4 regions of the Rhizobium sp. N324 genome follow, and region 1 is predicted to be linked to each of the others. Evidence: riboswitches for the same ligand, from Rfam matches in the RefSeq annotation. Region 1 holds a riboswitch; each other region holds the start of a gene.
The links. A riboswitch is a leader RNA that binds a small molecule or an ion and turns the genes downstream of it on or off. The one in region 1 is predicted to bind cobalamin.

Region 1 (5,107 bases):
GTTGCGATAGTGGATGAAGTCGGCCAGCGTCTTGCCCTCGTCCTGGGTGTCAGTCGGATTGGCGTAGATCTCCGGCACCAGCACGAGGCCGGCATATTTGTCGCTCTCCTCGACGAGGATGACACGCTGGGTCGAGCCGATCGGGAAGGCCTGCTTGAATTCCTCCAGCGAAATGCCCGCTCTTGCCGTTTTGACGTCGGCGCGCATCAGCTTGTCCACCGTCAGGTTGCGGATCCAGCCGACGTCATGGGCGCTGCGGATGCTTTCGCCGCGCAGATGGAAGCGCCATGTGGCGAAGGAGTAGCCGAAGGTCGAGCGCACGACGAGCGAGGAGGTGATGACGGCGGCGAGCACCAGCGCCGTGATCGGGAAGTCGCCGGTAATTTCGAGCGCCAGGAACGTCATCGTCAGCGGCCCGCCGATGACGGCGACGGCAAGCGAACTCATGCCGACCACGGCATAGATGACCGGCGTCAGCGTCGCATCAGCGAAATAGGGACCGCAATAGGCAAAGAGCTTGCCGAGCAGGGCGCCCATGAACAGCGAGGCGAAGAACAGGCCGCCCCTGAAGCCCGAGCCGATCGAGATCGCCGAGGCCAAGGATTTCAACAGGAGGAGGCCGACCAGCGCCGGGATGGCCACGTCGCGGGAAAGGTTGAGATGCAGCGCGCCGTGGCCGGCCGACAGCACCTGCGGCGAGATCATCGCCAGCAGCCCGACGATGATACCGCCGAGGGCGGGACGGAAGGGCGGGGCGATCGAGCTCTTGCGTGCCAGTTCTTCGACGAAGGAGACGCCCTGCATGATCAGGATACCGACGCCGGCGCAGCAGGCGCCAAGCAGCAGCGCCGGGATATAATCGGCCGGCACGACCGCGCCGAAGCTGCCGATATCGATGGTGAAATCGCCTTCGGCCAGCAGCCTTGCGATCAAAGTGGAAACGAGGGCCGAGACGACCACAGGGGTCAGCGACACGATCGTATAGGTACCGATGATCAGCTCGAAAGCATAGAAGGCGCCGGTCAGCGGCGCGTTGAAGGCGGCGGCGATGGCACCGGCTGCGCCGCAGCCGACGAGGATGCGCAGATCCGAGCGGCGGAGCTGCAGTTTCAGGCCGAATTTCGAGGCGAGGCCGGCGGCAAGCTGGGTGTAGCCGGCCTCCAGGCCGACGGAGGCGCCGAAGCCGTTGGAGATCAGGTTCTGCACAGCGACGATGATGCTGTCGGTCAAGGACAGGCGGCCGCCATGCAGCGCATTGGCCTCGATCGGGTCGACCATCGGTTTCTTGCGGCGCTTGGCCAAAATGAAGAGCAACAGCCCGAGCAGAATGCCGCCGATGACGGGGGCGGAGAGCAGCAGCAGCTTGTCGTCGATCACCGACGAGCTCAGCCTTTCGCTGTCCGGTATGCCGAAGACCAGCTGGTGCAGCTCATTCGAAACGTAGCTCATGCCGGTGACCGCAAGCCCTGAGGCGATGCCGACGACGGCGCCCGCCAGCGACAGGCCGACTTCGCTGCGGCGAGTCAGAGCGCGCAGCCGCCCCGGGTCGAAGAAGACACGCAGCGCACGGAAACGGCGCCGATCCAATTTCATAAGCATGGCTAGACAACTAGGCGGAGAGAGGCCCGGTCAAGGGCGGGGGTGCTGTCCGCTTGCGATGGAATTGCGGCAAAAACCCGGCGGTCGGGCTAAATTTTTATGACGTAAGCTACTGATCTAAGAAGACTTTCTAGCTAGAATAAGTCGTTTTTATGCGACACCCTCTTTCGGCCGGCCAGCTTCGCAGTCACACCAAGGCCGTTGACTCCATCCCCAGGCTTGCCTAACCATCCCTCAACGGATGGTCGTTTGGCCATCCCACGAGGATGGTCATCTGACCATCCTCGGATATAACGGATGGTTCCGGATCGGTGTTATGCCTTTCCGGATGAAAAGGGAATGTGACGGGGCGGACCCAAACCGGGCGCCTTCATCACAGCCGACCCCGCGACTGTAGAGCGGTCAGGGTCTTCCATCCGGCATCCAGCCCTTCCGGCCGGCAGTCTGCAATGGTGCAGGCGGGCAGGGCGGGCGACATGCCGGAAAAGCCACTGGACATGCATTGTGATCAACCGGGGTCGGACGCCTCTATTTCTACGAATCGTCCACCTCTTCACCGATGCGGCCGGGAAGGCGAGGCAGATCCGCCGGCACGATCAGGGGCGACCGGTTTCCGGTCTGCCCCGATTGCGGCCGACAACCGCGAGCCAGGAGACCTGCCATTCGTGCCGGGCGAGAAGCCCAACCCTGGGCAAGAGACCCGCTGCCAGCACGGAGGTTGTTTTGGCTGAACGATTGAATTCGGCGCTGCCTTGTGTGGTGCGTATGGATTTCCCCTTCTCCCCCGCGGGGAGAAGGTGGCCCGAAGAGGGGGCCGCACGGCGCCTCCGTCATTTTGCCCTTCGCTTGTGCTCAGTGCATTCGCGGCTTCGCCGCTCACCCCCTCAACCGCCTGCCGGCACCTTCTCCCCGCTGGGGAGAAGAGGGATGTGGCGCCGCCGCGCCCTCTCTAGCGGGAGCGCTTGCGTATGACGATCGCTTCGACCAACACCACCTTTATCCTCGGCGGCGCACGCTCCGGCAAATCCCGCTTTGCCGAAAACCTTGTCGTTTCAACCGGCCTCGACCGCCACTATCTCGCGACCGGCCGGGCCTGGGACGACGAGATGCAGGCGCGCATTGCCCAGCACAGGACCGATCGCGGCCTCTCCTGGACGACGCATGAGGAGCCGCTCGATCTCGTTGGCAAGCTTGCCGCCATCGACGGCGAGGGGCGTATCGTGCTGATCGACTGCCTGACGCTCTGGGCCACCAATCTGATGATGGAGGAGCGGGATATGACCGCGGAGTTTACGGCGCTCGCTGATTTCCTGCCTGACGCGAAGGCGCGGCTCGTTTTCGTTTCCAACGAGGTCGGCCTCGGCATCGTGCCCGACAATCGCATGGCGCGGGATTTTCGCGATCATGCCGGCCGTCTCCACCAGATGATCGCGGCAAAGGCCGCCGGAGTCTATTTCATCGCGGCAGGATTGCCGCTGAAAATGAAGGGTTAAATCCATGAACCAGCAGAAAATTCCCGCAACCGTCATCACCGGTTTCCTTGGCGCCGGCAAGACGACGATGATCCGCAATCTGCTCACCAATGCCGGCGGCAAGAAGATCGCGCTGATCATCAACGAGTTCGGCGATCTCGGCGTCGACGGCGAGGTGCTGAGGGGCTGCGGCGCAGAAAACTGCAGCGAGGACGATATCATCGAGCTGACCAATGGCTGCATCTGCTGCACAGTTGCCGACGACTTCATCCCAACGATGACAAAGCTCCTGGAACGGGAACAGCGGCCCGACCATATCGTCATCGAAACCTCCGGCCTTGCTTTGCCGCAGCCGCTGGTCGCGGCCTTCAACTGGCCTGACATCCGCACCCAGGTCACCGTCGATGGCGTCATCACGGTGGTCGACAGCGCCGCCGTCGCCGCCGGCCGCTTCGCCGACGACCACGATGCTGTCGAGGCAGCGCGGAGTGAGGATGAATCGCTCGATCACGAGAGCCCGATCGAGGAGCTGTTCGAGGATCAGCTCACCTGCGCCGATCTGATCGTGCTCAACAAGACCGACCTGATCGACGTGGCCGGTCTTAGCCGGGTGCGCGACGAGGTCGCTTCCCGCACTGCACGCAAGCCGGCAATGATCGAGGCGAGGAACGGCGAGGTGCCGGCCGGCATCCTGCTCGGTCTCGGCATCGGCACGCAGGACGATATCGCCAATCGCAAGTCGCATCACGAACTCGAGCATGAGGACGGCACACCGCACGATCATGACGAATTCGATAGCTTCGTCGTCGATCTCGGCCCGGTCGCCGATATTGCCAGTTTCGTCGAGGCGCTGAAGAGCATCATATCAACCCATGACGTGCTGCGCCTCAAGGGCTTCGTCGACGTTGCCGGCAAGCCGATGCGCCTGCAACTCCAGGCCGTCGGCAGCCGCATCGACCACTATTTCGATCGCGCCTGGACGCCTGGGGAACAGCGCGGCACACGTCTCGTCGTCATCGGCCTGCATGAGATGGATGAGGCTGCTGTGCGGATGGCGATCGAGGCGCTGGTATAAACGGATGCATCTGCTTCTGGCCCAGCAGGGAACGATCAGCGACGGCGAGGAGGCGATCGACCTCGGCCAGACGCCGGGCGATATCCTGTGCCTGTCGGCCGCCGACAGCGAGTTGGCGGCAATCGCAGCCGCCCATCGCGCCTGCGGTGGCCCGCATTCGCTGCGGCTCGCCAGTCTCATGAGCCTCAAGCACCCGATGTCGGTCGATACCTATGTCGAGCGCACGGCGCGGCATGCCAGGCTCATCATCGTGCGGGCGCTCGGGGGCGCCAGCTATTTCCATTATGCGCTGGAGGCACTGCATGCTTGTGCGGCCCGCAATGGCGCGCTGATTGCGGTATTGCCCGGCGATGCCAGGCCGGATGCGGGGTTGACGCCGTTTTCGAATGTCGGGCTCGACGAACTCAACGCGCTCTGGACCTATCTGATCGAGGGCGGCGATGCCAATGCGCGCGCCTTTCTTGATTATGCCGGGGCGATGCTGTCGGGCGCGGAAAAGCCAGCACCGGCGGTGCCTTTGATGAAGGCCGGCCTCTGGTGGCCGGGGCGGGGGCTGATCGGGGTCGAGGAGTGGCGGCGGGTGACACATTCGGCGGAGAAGGTGGCGGTGGGGCCAATCGTCGCCATCAGCTTCTACCGCGCCCTCGTGCAGAGCGGCGAAACCGGGCCGATCGAGGCGCTGATCGAAGCCTTGCAGGCGCAGGGCCTCCGGCCGCTGCCGGTCTTTGCCTATAGCCTCAAGGATCCCGTCTCGACCGGCATTCTCGAAAGCGTGTTTTCAGCGCTGAAACCTGATGTTGTGATCAACACGACCGGCTTTGCCGTCTCCGCGCCCGGTGCCGACCGGCAGCCGACGGTGCTGGAGGCGAATGGGGCGGTGGTGCTGCAGGCAATCCTGTCGGCCTCGTCGCGGGAGGCATGGGCAGCTTCGTCGCAAGGCCTGTCGGCGCGCGATCTCGGC
Region 2 (5,107 bases), 1.1 Mb from region 1:
GGCGCCCTGCGGATCAGCTCGGCGGCGATGAATTTATAGGACAGGCCATGGAAACCGAAACGCTTGACGCCCTCGTCGTGCAGCGCGCGGGGAATGGCGAAGCGGCGAACGAGATCATCCTGCGTGGCGTGGAAGGCGGTGTCGAAGGAGGCCGTCTGGGCAAGTTGCGGCTTCAGATGCCGGAGCGCGCGGATGAGGCGCAGCGCCTGCGGCTGATGCAGGGGTGCCAGCGGTGTCAGTGCATCGACAGCATCGATTGCGGCGTCGTCGAGGGCGATCGCCCTGGTGAAACGGTCGCCGCCATGGACGACGCGGTGGCCGGCGGCGCGGGTGGCGGCAACGTCGAAATGATCGGCAAGAAGCGCGAAGGTCTCATCGATGACGTCGTGCAGGTCTTCCGTTACCTCGGCTCTCAACGGCACGTCGAATGTCAGCGATCCTTTGACAAGGCCGAGCGAGAGCGGTTCGGCGCGGAAATCGATCACGCCTTTGCCGATGCGCCGCGCCTTCTCGCCATCCATCGCGAAGATACCGATCTTGACGGTCGAGGAGCCGGCGTTGAAGGTCAGGAGCAGGTCGGTCGATGACATGTCTTCAGAGACTCCGCACAGTCGGTATTTTGGCCGAACTTAGTGCGGAGGCTGCGGACGGAAAGGCGTTTATCCGCCCTTCACATGCTTTGTCGATGCGCAGCCCACGTCATCATCGATCTGCCGGGGCTGGAAGCCGCAATTGCGGCCTCGATTACATTCCTACTCGTCCTCATCAATGCCGGTTTTTTCAGCTGTAGCGTCAGGCCGTTGAGGCCAGGCTGGCATTACGATCGCGGATGAAGATGCTCGCCTCGGCGGCGGGCATAGCCTTGCCGAAAAGATAGCCCTGGCCGATGTCGCAGCCGAGCTGCAGCAGGAAGGCGAGCTGGCCGTGCTCCTCGACGCCTTCGGCGGTCGTCTTGATGTTGAGGCTCCGGCCGAGTCCGAGCATGGCGCGGACGATCTTTTCCTGGCGTTCGTCGCCGCGATAGGTGGCGATGAAGCTTTTGTCGATCTTGATCTTGTCGAAACGATAACGGGCGAGCTGGGCCAGACTCGAATAGCCCGTGCCGAAATCGTCGAGCGCGATCTGGATGCCGGCCGCGTGCAGCTCGTCGAGGATGACGGCGGCGACGGCGGGATCCTGGATCAGCGCATTCTCGGTGATCTCCACCTCCAGGCGCTGCGGCGGCAGCCGGCTTGCCGCAAGGACCTTGAGAATACGTGACGTCAGTAGCCTGTCTTCCATCTGCACCGGCGAGACGTTGAAGGATAGCATCACATGTTCCGGCCAGGTGAGTGCGTCGCTGCAGGCCTGGGCGAGCAGATCCCCGAACAAGGCCGTGATCATCCCGTTTTCCTCGGCGATATCGATGAAAACAGGTGGCGGAATGTTGACGCCATCGTCACTGATCCAGCGCGCCAAGGCCTCGAAGCCGCAGAGTTGACCGGTCTTCAGGTCGATCAGCGGCTGATAGAAGGGTTTGATCGCCTTGTTGGCGATTGCGGCGCGCAGCCTGGTTTCCAGCGCAGCGCGTTCCGTGACCTTGTCCTGCATGGCCGGTTCGAAAGCGAAATAATGGTTGGGGCCGCGTGATTTTGCCTCGTACATGGCGAGGTCGGCACGATGGGCGGCATCTTCCAGCGGCTCGGCTCCCTCGGTCCAGCGGTCGTAGCCGACGCTGGCGCCGACTTCGACGGCAAAGCCGTCGATATGGATCGGCCGGGTGACAGCCTGGATCAGCAGTCTGGCAAAACGCTCCTCGCGCTGTGCGGTCAGGGCAAAGGCAACGATGATGAATTCGTCGCCGCCGAAGCGGTAGACGCAATCGGCGTTGCCGAGCGCGCAGATTCGTCTGGCAACCTCGATCAGCAGAATGTCGCCGCCCTTGTGGCCGACGAGATCGTTGACTTTCTTGAAGCCGTCGAGATCGACGGAGAAGAGCGTGACGTTGCGGTCCCACTCCTCGATCTGGTCCTCGTCGTCCTTCACCGGCCGTGAGAGGATCTTGCGCTCGAAGGCGTAGCGGTTCGGCAGCTTGGTCAGATGGTCGTGGGTTGCGGTCCAATCGGCCTTCGCCTGGGCCGCGGCGCGCAGTTCCGTTTCCTTGCGCAGGTCGGCGATGCGCAGCACCGAATAGATGAAGCTCATGGCGCCGGCGATGCCGAGCGCCAGAACGAGTTTGTCGGCGCCATATTCGCCGAAACCGGTCATGAAGGAGACAAGGCTGTCGTCGAGCTGCAAAAGCACGCCGAGGAGCCAGAGAGTTATCCCAAGCCCGACGATCGACACGCACTGCCTTCCGGCCCTGCTCTGGAAAAACACCGGCATATGGCCTTCTCCATCTCCACCCTGTGCCGAACTATCATGAAAGTCTGAAATGTTCGTTGAAACCAGAAGGCGAATTATTGGAGACGGCAGCCTGTTGCTGCACCGTCGAGAGACGAATGCGCTTCTCGGCGCGCGGGGCGGGAAGAACGAAGGCGAGCGTGCTGGTGCATCGCTCGCCCTTTCTCGTGTTTCAGGCGGTGACCATCAACAGCGGAACGCTGACTATGAGACCGACCAGAACCGTGATTGTGGCGACACGCATCAAACGCAGGCGACGCGTGCGCTCCCCACTCCAATCATATGTCATGTCTTCCATCTCCTTGGGACAAGGAAGTAGTCCCGGCGAAACCGGGTTCAATAGAGATGACGCGATTTGCTTGTGTAAGGCTGGATAAGCATCAGAGATCGCTAATGCTGGAAGCGCAGAGACCAGCGCCGTCCGTTGCTGGTCATGCGAATGACGGCGAGCGGCTCGATGTCGACGAGCCAAAAGGAGGAGGGCGGGGCCTGAAGCGCATGCGTGACCGCCGCCCGAATGATGGCGGCGTGGCTGATGGCGATCACATGGCCGCCGCGGGCGAATTCATTGTCCATCCAGCTGGCGACGCGTGTTCGAAGATCAACAAGGCTCTCGCCTCCGTGCGGGGCCGCTTCCGGACTTGTCATCCAGGCCATGAGGTTCTCCGGCTCCTCGGCCTCTACCGTCGCGATCGACTTGCCGGCCCAGCGGCCATGATCGCAATCGCCAAGTACCGGGTCTATCCGGGCTTGAAGGCGGAGCGCGTCGGCAGTCTGGCGGGCACGCAAAGCCGGGCTTACGGCAATACGATCGGCGCGGGGCAGGCCGGCCATCCTGCCGGCTTCCTCCGTTGCCTTGGCTTCCAGCGGTTCGTCGATCGGAAACAGAGCCTTGCGGCTCGCCGCCGTTGCACCATGGCAGATCCAGGTAAGGCGTGTGTTCACGGTCTTCTGATCTCCCGGGAATACAGTAGGACAGCCCTTGGCCGGCTCGTGAAGTTTCGTTGACAGGTTCTTCGGCGTGCAGATATAACCGTGCTGTTGCGGGTTTGGAAGCCGGTGTAAATCCGGCACGGTCGCGCCGCTGTGACCAGCGTGTCGAAGCTTCTTCGCGCTGGAAGTCAGACCCTACCGCACAAGCACTCTTTCGACTGAACGCGTCATTCCCGGAGGAATACATGTCTGACACCACTTTTGCGCCCGTCGCGGCACCGGCGCCGATCCCCGTAGGAGAAATCCTGCCCTGGGCGATCTTCGGCGGCCTGCTGATGCTTCTCGCTATTTATTTTGTCGGCACCGAGGAAGGCGCGACGGCGCTGTTCAACGGCATGTATGTGCACGAATTCGTGCATGACGCCCGCCACCTCCTCGGCTTCCCCTGCCACTAGAGCGGTTCAGCAGAACCGCTCTAAGCTTTGTTTTAATGCAATTCCGAACGGAAAACCGCTTCGCATTTTTCCTGGAATTGCTCTAGGGGAGTTGCTCACATGGTTGGAAACCTTCTGCTTCGCGGCATGTTCGCGGGCCTGATTGCTGGCTTCCTTGTCTTCGCGTTCGCCCATGTCTTCGGCGAGCCGCTGATCGATGCGGCGATCGCTTTTGAAGAGGCGAGCGCCCAGGCGGCCGGCCAAGCCACCGAACCTGAAATCGTCAGCCGCGCCACGCAGGCCGGTCTCGGTCTTTTCACCGGCGTCATGCCCTACACCGTTGCCGTCGGCGGTCTTTTCGCGCTCGTCGTCGCTTTCGTGCACGGCCGCGTCAGCAATCTTTCGGCGCGCGGCACCTCGGCGGTCATCGCCCTTGCCGCCTTCGTGGCGATCGTGCTCGTTCCCGCTTTCAAATATCCGGCCAACCCGCCGGCGGTCGGCAATGCCGAAACGATCGGCGTCAGGACTGAGCTGTTCTTCCTGATGATCGTCGTTTCGCTCGCCGCCCTGATCGCCGCGGTGGCTCTGTCGCGCCGCCTCTCCCAGCGTTTCGGCCTCTGGAACGGCGCGATCATCGCCGGCATCGCCTATCTCGTCTTCATGGGCCTCGTGCTCTATCTGCTGCCGCCGATCAACGAGGTGCCGGAGAACTTCTCGGCCATGGTGCTCTGGCGTTTTCGGACGACAACGCTCGCCATGCATGCGATCCTCTGGGCAACACTTGGCCTTGCCTTCGGGGCGCTGGCGGAAAAGCGGCTTGCCGTGAAGGACGGGCAGCGGAGCCGGCCGGCGAGGGCCTTCCACTGAACGCATCGAGGGGCGCCGTTTTGCCGGCGCCCTTAGGATTTCGGGCGACCATGAAAAGCAGCAGAGCCATATCAATCCTGTCGGCGGCCTTTGCCACCGCCTTCTTTTGCATGCCTGCTGAAAACGCCCTTGCTCATAGCCGCAGCACCGGCGGCAGCCAGGCGGGTCTCGATATCCCGGAAATTTCGCATGGCGAGATGGCGGTGATTTCGGACTATCGCGGCCGAATTATCGGTCTGGCGTCCCAAGCCGTCGATACGAACGAGCCATTCCGGCGGATTCTCAACTATGTCCAAATCCAGTATTCCTATTGTCTTTGGGGGCGGGTGCCGGGCAGCGTTGGTGACGAGGAGAGCCCGTTCAACGAATGCGCCCATGCCTATCTGGCGGCGACCAAGGCGGTATTGCTTTCGATGCGTGAGATGCCGCGGGAGGCCGTTGCGGCTGGTGAAATAGTTTCCGCGGTCGATGCCGACATGGTGCGGCGCAGC
Region 3 (5,107 bases), 1.5 Mb from region 1:
GGGCGAGAGCACGCCGGTGCGCAAGGGTGTCGATGCCGCCGTCTTTGCCGGCACGGTCAATGGCGATGTCGTGCTTAGGGTTCGCGTCACGGCGGCGGCTGCCGACAATACCATCGCCCGCGTCGTCAAGCTGGTGGAAGAGGCGCAGGAATCGAAGGCGCCGACGGAACGTTTCATCGATCGGTTCTCGCGTTACTACACGCCCGGCGTGGTGCTGGTCGCAGCCCTGGTGGCGGTCGTTCCGCCGCTCCTTTTTGGCGGCTCGTGGAGCGAATGGATCTATAAGGGCCTTGCCATTCTGCTGATCGGTTGCCCTTGCGCGCTTGTCATCTCGACGCCGGCGGCGATTGCGGCCTCGCTTTCAGCAGGCGCCCGGCGGGGGCTGCTGATGAAGGGCGGCGCGGTGTTGGAAACGCTCGGCAAGGTGACGATGGTCGCCTTCGACAAGACAGGCACGCTGACGGAAGGCAAGCCGCAGGTCACCGATCTCGTTTCCTTCGGATTGAGCGAGGCGCAGGTCTTGTCGCGCGCGGCGGTGCTGGAGCAGGGCTCCAGCCATCCCCTGGCGCTGGCGATCCTCAACCGCGCCAGGGCGGACGGTGTTCCCGTGCCGCCGGCTTTCGAACTGGAAGCGTTGCCGGGCAAGGGTGTCAGCGGCAAAGTCGGCGGTGAGACGCTCGATCTGCTGTCGCCATCCGCTGCTCGCGAGCGCGAAGCACTCGATGGCGACAAGGATGCACGCATTACCGCATTGAACGACGAGGGCAAGAGCGTGTCGGTGCTGCTCGTCAATGGCGCGGCAGCCGGCCTGATCGCCATGCGCGATGAACCGCGCGAGGATGCCGAGGCCGGGCTTTCCTCGCTCCGCTCGGCCGGCGTCAAGGCGATGATGCTGACCGGCGACAACAAACGAACGGCGGCCGCCGTTGCCGGCATGCTCGGCATCGACTGGCGCGGCGAGATGATGCCCGAGGACAAGCAGCGGGTCGTCGGCGAATTGAAGCGTCAGGGATTCATCGTCGCCAAGGTCGGCGACGGCATCAACGACGCGCCGGCGCTGGCCGCCGCCGATATCGGCATCGCCATGGGCGGCGGCACCGATGTGGCGCTGGAGACCGCGGACGCCGCCGTGCTGCACGGCCGCGTCGGCGACGTGGCGCGGATGATCGAACTGTCGAAACGGACGATGCGAAATATCCTAGAGAATATCACCATCGCGCTCGGTCTGAAGGCGGTGTTCCTGGTGACGACCATTGCCGGCATCACCGGCCTCTGGCCGGCGATCCTCGCCGATACCGGCGCTACCGTGCTGGTGACGATCAACGCGCTGCGATTGCTTCGCGTAAAGGGATGAATGTTTTTCCGGGGGCGGCGTGAAGACTGCTGCCGGTTCGGGCCTGATCGAGAAGCGAAAACAGCGGAGCCGATCCTCAGTCAGGCCGGCTTTCGGTTTGCCGACAAAGTCTCCTCCGTCATGCTCGGCCTTGTGCCGAGCATTTAACCACGGCAATTTCCTGACAGGAAAACATTTATTTTCAAATACTTAATTGATCGTCCGTAGATCCTCGGCACAAGGCCGAGGATGACGTCACGGGTTTGGCCGTGGTTTGTCAGCAGCCTGGGAGCCGACCAGGCTGCCCTGCTCATCACGGCCTTCTCCGCAGTTCGTTTTGTTTAAGCCTTTATTATCCATGTTTTTCACAGGAACGCAGTGATTTCAAACCTGCCGTAACGAGATGTGCAAACCACCCGTTGACGCGATTTTGGATTCAGATACTATATCTAGTGTTCAAGGTTCCTTCGATTCGTCAGGATCGCAGGCTAAGACGGGAATACGGTGCGTTTCGCCATAACGGCGCAACAAGGCCGGAGCTGCCCCCGCAACTGTGAGCGGCGAGCAACTGTCCGATTTCAGGTCACTGAGGCATGATGCCTCGGGAAGGCTGGGGCAGGGTGCTTCGACCCGCGAGCCAGGAGACCTGCCTTGAACTAGATGTCCACCGGCGGGGTGTCCGGAAGGTCGCGTGCATGAAAGCGGAATGATCCGCGCCTGTTGCGCTGCCCCGAACGTCCGCATGAGCACTTCGGGGTTGAAGTCATGTCCAGAATATCAAGGCCGCCGCCCGCGCAAATCCCGAAAGGGATCGTATCAGGCGTTTAAAGCGCCGACTTTGCCAGATCACCATCAAAACGTTGCCCCGGACGTCGCAAGGCGCCCGATCCCAGTATTGCGTCCTGAATTCTTTGACATCACGAGGAACATGATGAGCGTTACCGTCTACAGCAAACCCGCCTGCGTCCAATGCACCGCCACCTATCGCGCCCTCGACCGTCTGGGCGTCGATTACGACATCGTCGATATCTCGCAGGATGCCGAAGCGCTCGATCGCGTCCGCAGCCTCGGCTACATGCAGGCCCCCGTCGTCATCGCCGGTGAGCGGCATTGGGCGGGTTTCCGTCCCGACATGATCAGCGCGCTCTCCTGACCCGAGGGAAAAGGCGATGGGGCTGATCGTTTATTATTCCAGCCGATCCGGCAATACCCATCGCTTTGTCGCCAGGCTTGGATTGCGCGCGGCGCGCATTCCGGCGGGCGGTGCGGACGCATTCCCTATCCGCGAACCCTTCGTGCTTGTTGTGCCGACCTATAGCGGCGGCGACGGCAAGGGCGCCGTTCCCAAACAGGTGATCCGTTTCCTGAACGATGCGGAGAACCGTGGACTCCTCCGCGGCGTGATTGCCGCGGGCAACAGCAATTTCGGCGAGACATACGGGCTCGCCGGCGACGTGATCTCGCGCAAATGCCAGGTGCCTTACCTCTACAGGTTCGAGCTCATGGGCACGGAGGAGGATGTCGCCAACGTCAAACACGGAATGGAACGGTTTTGGACACGGGAACAACTCTGACGCGGGATGCGGGCGCAAAACCGCATAACACTTTTGCTCATCCCACCGGCGAACGCCCTTTGAAAGCGGCGGAAGCGCTCGATTATCACGCGCTGAACGCCATGCTGAACCTCTATGACGATGAGGGACGGATCCAGCTCGACAAGGACCGCTTGGCGGCCAAGCAGTATTTTCTGCAGCATGTGAACCAGAACACCGTGTTCTTTCACAATCTGAGGGAAAAGCTCGATTACCTCGTGACCGAGGGCTATTACGAGCAGGAGGTGCTCGACCAGTATTCCTTCAATTTCGTCCGCGACCTGTTCGACCACGCCTATGCCAGGAAGTTCCGCTTCCCGACCTTCCTCGGCGCCTTCAAATATTACACCAGCTATACGCTGAAGACCTTCGACGGAAAGCGCTATCTCGAGCGCTACGAGGATCGCATCTGCATGGTGGCGCTGACCCTGGCGCGTGGCGACGAGGCGCTTGCCCGCGACATGGTCGACGAAATCATTTCCGGCCGTTTCCAGCCGGCAACGCCGACCTTCCTCAATGCCGGCAAGAAGCAGCGTGGCGAACTCGTTTCCTGCTTCCTGCTGCGGGTCGAGGACAATATGGAATCGATCGGCCGGTCGATCAATTCGGCGCTGCAATTGTCGAAGCGTGGCGGCGGCGTGGCGCTGTCGCTGACGAATATCCGTGAGGCCGGCGCGCCGATCAAGCAGATCGAGAACCAGTCGTCGGGCATCATCCCCGTCATGAAGCTGCTCGAAGACTCGTTCTCCTATGCCAACCAGCTCGGTGCACGCCAGGGGGCGGGCGCCGTCTATCTCAACGCCCATCACCCCGATATCATGCGCTTCCTCGACACCAAGCGCGAGAATGCCGACGAGAAGATCCGCATCAAGACGCTGTCGCTCGGTGTCGTCGTGCCCGACATCACCTTCGAACTCGCGAGGAACAACGAGGACATGTACCTGTTCTCGCCCTATGACGTAGAGCGCGTCTACGGCCTGCCCTTCACCGAGATTTCGGTGACGGAAAAGTATCGCGAGATGGTGGCGGATGCCCGCATCTCGAAGAAGAAGATCAAGGCGCGTGAATTCTTCCAGGTGATCGCCGAGATCCAGTTCGAGAGCGGCTATCCCTACATCATGTTCGAGGACACGGTGAACCGGGCAAACCCGGTTGCGGGTCGCATCTCCATGAGCAATCTCTGCTCGGAGATCCTGCAGGTGAGCGAGGCGAGCGAATATAACGACGACCTCTCCTACAAGCACCTCGGCAAGGATATTTCCTGCAATCTCGGCTCGCTGAATATCGCCGCGGCCATGGATTCCGCCGATTTCGGCAGGACGATCGAGGCCTCGATCCGGGCGCTGACGGCGGTCTCCGACATGAGCCATATCGCTTCTGTTCCGTCGATCGAGAAGGGCAATGACGAGAGCCATGCGATCGGGCTCGGCCAGATGAACCTGCACGGCTATCTCGCCCGCGAGCGGATCTTCTACGGCTCAGAGGAAGGCGTCGATTTCACCAATATCTATTTCTATACGGTGACCTATCACGCGATCCGCGCTTCTAACCTGCTGGCGGTCGAACGAGGCCAAAGCTTCAAGGGCTTCGAAAATTCGAAATATGCCTCCGGCGACTATTTCGACAAATATACCGAAAAGGAATGGAAGCCGGTGACCGAGACAGTGCAGGCGCTGTTCGACGAATCAGCAATCCATATTCCGACGCAGGACGATTGGGTGGCGCTGAAGGCGGCGGTCATGACCTCCGGCCTCTATAACCAGAACCTGCAGGCGGTGCCGCCGACGGGCTCGATCTCCTATATCAACCACTCGACCTCCTCGATCCATCCGATCGTCTCGAAGATCGAGATTCGCAAGGAAGGCAAGATCGGCCGCGTCTACTATCCGGCGCCGTTCATGACCAACGACAACCTCGATTATTACCAGGACGCCTACGAGATCGGGGCGGAGAAGATCATCGATACCTATGCGGCGGCAACCCAGCATGTCGACCAGGGCCTGTCGCTGACCCTGTTCTTCCGCGACACGGCGACGACGCGCGACATCAACAAGGCGCAGATTTACGCCTGGAAGAAGGGCATCAAGACGATCTACTACATCCGCCTTCGCCAGATGGCGCTGTCCGGCACCGAGGTGCAGGGCTGCGTGTCTTGTACGCTTTGATTCGAATTCGCTCCGGA
Region 4 (5,107 bases), 140 kb from region 1:
ACCCCCTGCACCGCCTCGCCATAACGAAGCACGGGGATTTCGCGCCACGGCTTTTGCGGCAGGTCGCGGGTCGGCAGCACCAGCATGCCGTCGCTTCCGGCGCCGAGTTGATGCCCGGTGCCAAAGGGAAAGACCAGCACGTCGCCCGTCTCGAGATCGGTCGCTTCACCTTCGGTTTTCAGCCAGCAATTGCCGGCGACGACAATGTGAAACGGCATCGTGCCCGAGGCCTTCGCCGAAAGGCCTGCCAGCGACGGTGCAGCGTCGGTCTGCCAGTCGCCAGTCGGCATGAAGCAAAACTGCAGCGATCCGGACAGGCGGATCGTCGACAGCAGCGCCGACAGCACGTCGTCGCGCGCGACACCCGCCGCGTCTGGATTTTCGGACAAGGCTTCACGCATTCCGGCCAAATACGCGCCCCGCGCATCCTCCTATCGTGAACAGGTCACTGCAACAGGGAGAATACTATGCAAACGCCAAGCGACAAACTGGTCGTGCTCGTCACCAAGGGGATAGAATCCGAACTGTCCTCCGTCGCCTTCACTATTGCCAATGGCGGCATCACCGCCGGGCTGAAGGTCTCGGTGTTCCTCACCAGCACCGGGATCGACCTTGTGCGCAAGGGCGGTCAGCGCATGACGCATATACCGCCGCTCGATCCGCTGTCGACGCTTATCGAGAATTTCCAGCAGCGCGGCGGCACGATCTGGGCTTGCCCGCCCTGCGTCACCGCACGCGGTTATACGCAGGAAGACATGCTCGACGGCGTCGTTATCGTCGGCGCCAGCGCCATGCATGCCGAGATCAAACAGGGCGCAGCGACGCTATCGTTTTAACGGGCTGCACTCGCCGGGCGAGGATCGTCTTGCGTCTGTATTTGCCGACCCGAGGCAGGCGCGAAGAAGTGTGTAGCGACTATTCTTGCGCTCGGCGATATAGTCGTGAGATTGTATCGATATACGTGCGATGCTGCATGATGCAGGCGGCGCGGGGGCTTCGATGATATCCGTGAGGGTCAATGAACTGATATCGGTGGCGGGGCAGCCCGATGCCGCCGGCTTTGCCGCATTTGCGGCAGGCGGCTTTGCCGGCGTCATCAACGCCCGGCCGGATGGCGAGGAGCCGGGGCAGCCCGGCAATGCGGCGGAAAAGGCGTCCGCCGCCGCCGCGGGGCTCGACTACAGCTTCGTGCCGGTGAAAGGGGCCGAGATCACCGAGGCCGATATCCGCGCCTTCCAGACGGCGATGACGCAGGTGAAGGGGCCGGTCGTCGCTCATTGCAAGAGCGGCACGCGGGCGCTGACGCTCTATGTGCTGGGAGAGGTGCTCGACGGGCGGATGCCGCCGGGGGATGTCGAGGCCTTCGGTCAAAACCTCGGCTTCGATCTTGCCGGCGCGCGCCGCTGGCTGGAAAAGCGGGCAGGGCAGGCGGCTGAGGTGAAGGCCTTCTTCGAGCCGCGCACTTGCAGTGTGCAATATGTCGTCGCCGACCCGGTGACGAAACGTTGCGCCATCATCGACCCGGTGCTCGATTTCGACGAGATGTCGGGCGCGACCGGAACGGCCAATGCCGACGCCATCCTCGCGCATATCGACAGCGAAGGGTTGACGGTCGAGTGGATCCTCGACACGCATCCGCATGCCGACCATTTCTCCGCCGCGCACTATCTCAAAGGAAAGACCGGCGCGCCGACGGCGATCGGCGCCCATGTCACCGACGTGCAGGTGCTCTGGAAGGAGATCTACAACTGGCCGGCACTCGAAACCGACGGCTCGCAATGGGACCGGATGTTTACCGATGGCGACACGTTCGAGATCGGCGGGCTCAAAGCCCGAGTGATGTTCTCGCCCGGCCATACCCTTGCCTCGGTGACCTATGTGATCGGTGACGCCGCCTTCGTGCATGACACGGTATTCACGCCGGATTCGGGCACGGCGCGCACCGATTTTCCCGGCGGCAGCGCCAGCGCCCTCTGGCACTCGATCCAGGCCATCCTGTCGCTGCCCGAGGAGACCCGGCTCTTTTCCGGCCACGACTATCAACCCGGCGGCCGTCACCCGCGCTGGGAAAGCACGGTAGCCGCCCAGAAGCGCGCCAATCTGCATATATCAGGCATCGACGAGGCCGGCTTCGTGGCGCTGCGCCAGGCGCGCGACCGCACGCTGCCGAAACCGAAGCTGATGCTGCACGCATTGCAGGTCAACATCCGCGGCGGGCGGCTGCCCGAGCCGGAGGCGAACGGGCGGCGGTATCTGAAGATACCGCTGGATGCGTTGTAGGAACGGAGCAGCGTTGCGGTGCGTGCTTCGAGGCTTCGCCCTCTCGGCTGCGCGCCTCAGCATAAGGAAGATCGGAGGGTGCCGCACCCACGACGGCGGGAACGGGAGGATCTTGTGTCGACGCTCAAGAGAGCCTCATCTTGAGGTGCGGAAGCCGAAGGCTGAAGCCTCGAAAGGCGAGGCGGGTGCTCCATTCGCAGAGCGGGATGCGTTTTTGGCAAGGAGCAGCGTTGCGGCGTGCTTCGAGGCTTCGCCCTTTCGGGCTGCGCAGCTCAGCATGAGGGAGGTTGCTGGATGCCGCGCCCACGACAGTGGGAATGGGAGGATGCTTAAGAGAGCCCCATCCTGGGGATGAGGATGCTGGCATTATACCGGCCGACAGCGCTCCGACGGTGCGTCTCCATTTTTCGCCCACCAGACCCAATCCTCCGCAATAATCATTGACGTCGTGCGGGCAGGCGACGTAACTGGGGGCGACGGTTCCCTGAAGATGACTCCAAGGGGATTAATAGGGAACGCGGTGAGGACGACCCAGTAAGGGACCGAGACCGTGGCTGCCCCCGCAACTGTAAGCGGATTGTCGATCATCTCAGGTGTGGCCAGCGATCGGTCATTTCTGAAGGGCTTATGGCCCGGCCACTGCGAGATATCGCGGGAAGGCGGATGACGCGACTTATATCCGCGAGCCAGGAGACCTGCCGTCAATCACGATCCAATCAACCGGGCGGGGATGCCCGGACAAGGAACAGACATGATTGACCTTCTGAACCTTCGCCGAATTTCGGCATGCATCCGTCTCGATTGGGCCTCCTGCGGTTAGTGCACGTGTCAGCGTGCCTTCGGCCGCGCGTGCGGCATAACCGTGCCTTTTCCTTCAATCGAGGTTTTCATGCGCCAGATTCTCGCCACCATGACATTTGCCTTCGGGCTGATCGGCCTTGCGGCACCGAGCCTTGCCGCCACCCAATATCCTTTGACCATCGCCAATTGCGGTGAGCAGGTGACCTTCCAGAAGGCGCCGTCGAAGATCGTTTCGATCGGCCAGGGCATGACCGAAATTCTTTTCTCGCTCGGCCTTGCCGACAAGATCGCCGGCACGGCCGTCTGGGTCGGTCCCGTGCTGCCGCGATATGCCGAAGCCAACAGCAGGATAAAGCGTCTCGCCGACAATGATCCGAGCTTCGAATCCGTCGTCGGGCAGGAGCCAGACCTGGTGGCGGCCGAGTTCGAATGGCATGTCGGTGCGCAAGGCTCGGTCGGCAAGCGGGAGCAGTTCCAGGATCTCGGGATCAATACCTATCTTTCGCCGGCCGATTGCGTCGCTAAGGTCAACACCGATGGCGGCGACGGCGTGCGTGGGGAGTTGTTCACGATGGAACTGATCTATCGCGAAATCGCCGAGCTCTCTGAAATTTTCGACGTGAAGGCGCGCGGCGATGCGCTGATCGCTGAATTGAAGACGCGCGAGGCCGATGCCGTCGCCTCGATAGCGGGCGCATCCGGCAAGAACCTGCCGGTCGTCTTCTGGTTCTCCAGCAAAGAGGTCAATGGTGACGCCTTCATCGCCGGCAAGAACAGTGCTCCGGCCTATATACTGAAGACGATCGGCGCGAAAAACGTCGTCACCACCGAGGAGGAATGGCCGCTGGTCGGCTGGGAAACCATCGCGCAGGCGAACCCCGCCGTCATCGTGCTCGCGACCATGGATCGGCGCCGCTACGCCGCCGACGATCCCAAGGTGAAGATCGATTTCCTCGAGAACGATCCTGTCACCAAGGAACTGGATGCGGTCAAGAACAGGCACTTCGTGATGATGGATGCGCAATCGATGAACCCGACGATCCGCACGATCGACGGCATCGAGACATTGGCGGAGGGCATCAAGTCCTTCGGCCTGTCGCAGTGAAGGCAATGTCGGCCAGGCGGCAGGGATGGTGGGCGCTTGGCGCGCTCACCATTGCTGCCTTTCTCCTTCTTGGGCTGATGATCAGCGTTGCGGTTTCGATCGGCGAGATCGCGATCCCGCTGGCGACGACGGCGGAGGCGGTCTCCAACCGGCTGTTCGGCACGCAATTCGAACTCAGCCGCATTCACCAGGGCATCGTCTGGGATTATCGGCTGAGCCGGGCGCTCGTCGCGGCCAGCGCCGGCGCGTCGCTCTCGCTCTGCGGCGCCGTGCTGCAGGCGCTGCTGCGCAATCCGCTGGCCGAACCCTATGTGCTCGGCATCTCCGCCGGCGCCTCGACGGGAGCGGTCTGCGTGATGATCCTCGGCTTCGGCTACGGTGTTCTCGGCCTGTCGAGCGGCGCCTTCATCGGCGCGGTCGTCGCCTTTCTGCTGGTCGGCTTCCTGGCGACGGGGGCAGGGGGAACAGGCGAGCGCATCATCCTGTGCGGCGTCGCCGGCTCGCAGCTCTTCAATGCGCTGACCTCCTACATCGTGACGACCTCGGCGAATGCTGAGCAGGCGCGCGGCATCCTGTTCTGGCTTCTGGGTTCGCTCAGCGGTGTGCGTTGGCCGGATGTCTATCTCTCGGTGCCGATCGCGCTTGCCGGCTTTGTCATCTGCATGGCCCATGTCCGGGCGCTCGATGCCTTCGCCTTCGGCACGGATGCCGCGGCCTCGCTCGGCATTGCCGTGCGCCGCGTCCAGATCCTGCTGTTCGGCCTGACGGCGGCGATGACGGCAAGTGTCGTCAGCATGGTCGGGTCGATCGGCTTCGTCGGCCTGGTCATTCCGCATGCCGCCCGCTTTCTCGTCGGGCCGGGCCATCGGCGGCTGCTGCCGGCAACAGCACTCGGCGGCGCGATCTACATGGTCGGCGCCG

Region 2: another riboswitch for cobalamin. It lies ahead of AMK05_RS18030 (CbtB domain-containing protein); the one in region 1 lies ahead of cobU (bifunctional adenosylcobinamide kinase/adenosylcobinamide-phosphate guanylyltransferase).
Region 3: another riboswitch for cobalamin. It lies ahead of nrdH (glutaredoxin-like protein NrdH); the one in region 1 lies ahead of cobU (bifunctional adenosylcobinamide kinase/adenosylcobinamide-phosphate guanylyltransferase).
Region 4: another riboswitch for cobalamin. It lies ahead of AMK05_RS13570 (ABC transporter substrate-binding protein); the one in region 1 lies ahead of cobU (bifunctional adenosylcobinamide kinase/adenosylcobinamide-phosphate guanylyltransferase).

Annotation. Positions count from the first base shown of each region.
Region 1 is NZ_CP013630.1:2,664,955-2,670,061, reverse strand. It holds gene AMK05_RS12865 (chloride channel protein) at 1-1,599, opposite strand, end outside; cobalamin riboswitch at 1,881-2,277, shown strand; gene cobU (bifunctional adenosylcobinamide kinase/adenosylcobinamide-phosphate guanylyltransferase) at 2,568-3,092, shown strand; gene cobW (cobalamin biosynthesis protein CobW) at 3,097-4,146, shown strand; gene cobN (cobaltochelatase subunit CobN) at 4,151-5,107, shown strand, end outside.
Region 2 is NZ_CP013630.1:3,756,572-3,761,678, reverse strand. It holds gene AMK05_RS18045 (acetate/propionate family kinase) at 1-590, opposite strand, end outside; gene AMK05_RS18040 (putative bifunctional diguanylate cyclase/phosphodiesterase) at 793-2,364, opposite strand; gene AMK05_RS18035 (histidine phosphatase family protein) at 2,773-3,327, opposite strand; adenosylcobalamin (AdoCbl) riboswitch at 3,405-3,547, shown strand; gene AMK05_RS18030 (CbtB domain-containing protein) at 3,561-3,770, shown strand; gene AMK05_RS18025 (CbtA family protein) at 3,870-4,616, shown strand; gene AMK05_RS18020 (hypothetical protein) at 4,667-5,107, shown strand, end outside.
Region 3 is NZ_CP013630.1:4,156,447-4,161,553, reverse strand. It holds gene AMK05_RS20015 (heavy metal translocating P-type ATPase) at 1-1,354, shown strand, start outside; cobalamin riboswitch at 1,776-2,001, shown strand; gene nrdH (glutaredoxin-like protein NrdH) at 2,265-2,486, shown strand; gene nrdI (class Ib ribonucleoside-diphosphate reductase assembly flavoprotein NrdI) at 2,503-2,907, shown strand; gene nrdE (class 1b ribonucleoside-diphosphate reductase subunit alpha) at 2,886-5,090, shown strand.
Region 4 is NZ_CP013630.1:2,803,990-2,809,096, reverse strand. It holds gene AMK05_RS13585 (AraC family transcriptional regulator) at 1-401, opposite strand, end outside; gene AMK05_RS13580 (DsrE family protein) at 468-836, shown strand; gene blh (bifunctional sulfur transferase/dioxygenase Blh) at 1,000-2,280, shown strand; cobalamin riboswitch at 2,741-2,997, shown strand; gene AMK05_RS13570 (ABC transporter substrate-binding protein) at 3,170-4,186, shown strand; gene AMK05_RS13565 (FecCD family ABC transporter permease) at 4,192-5,107, shown strand, end outside.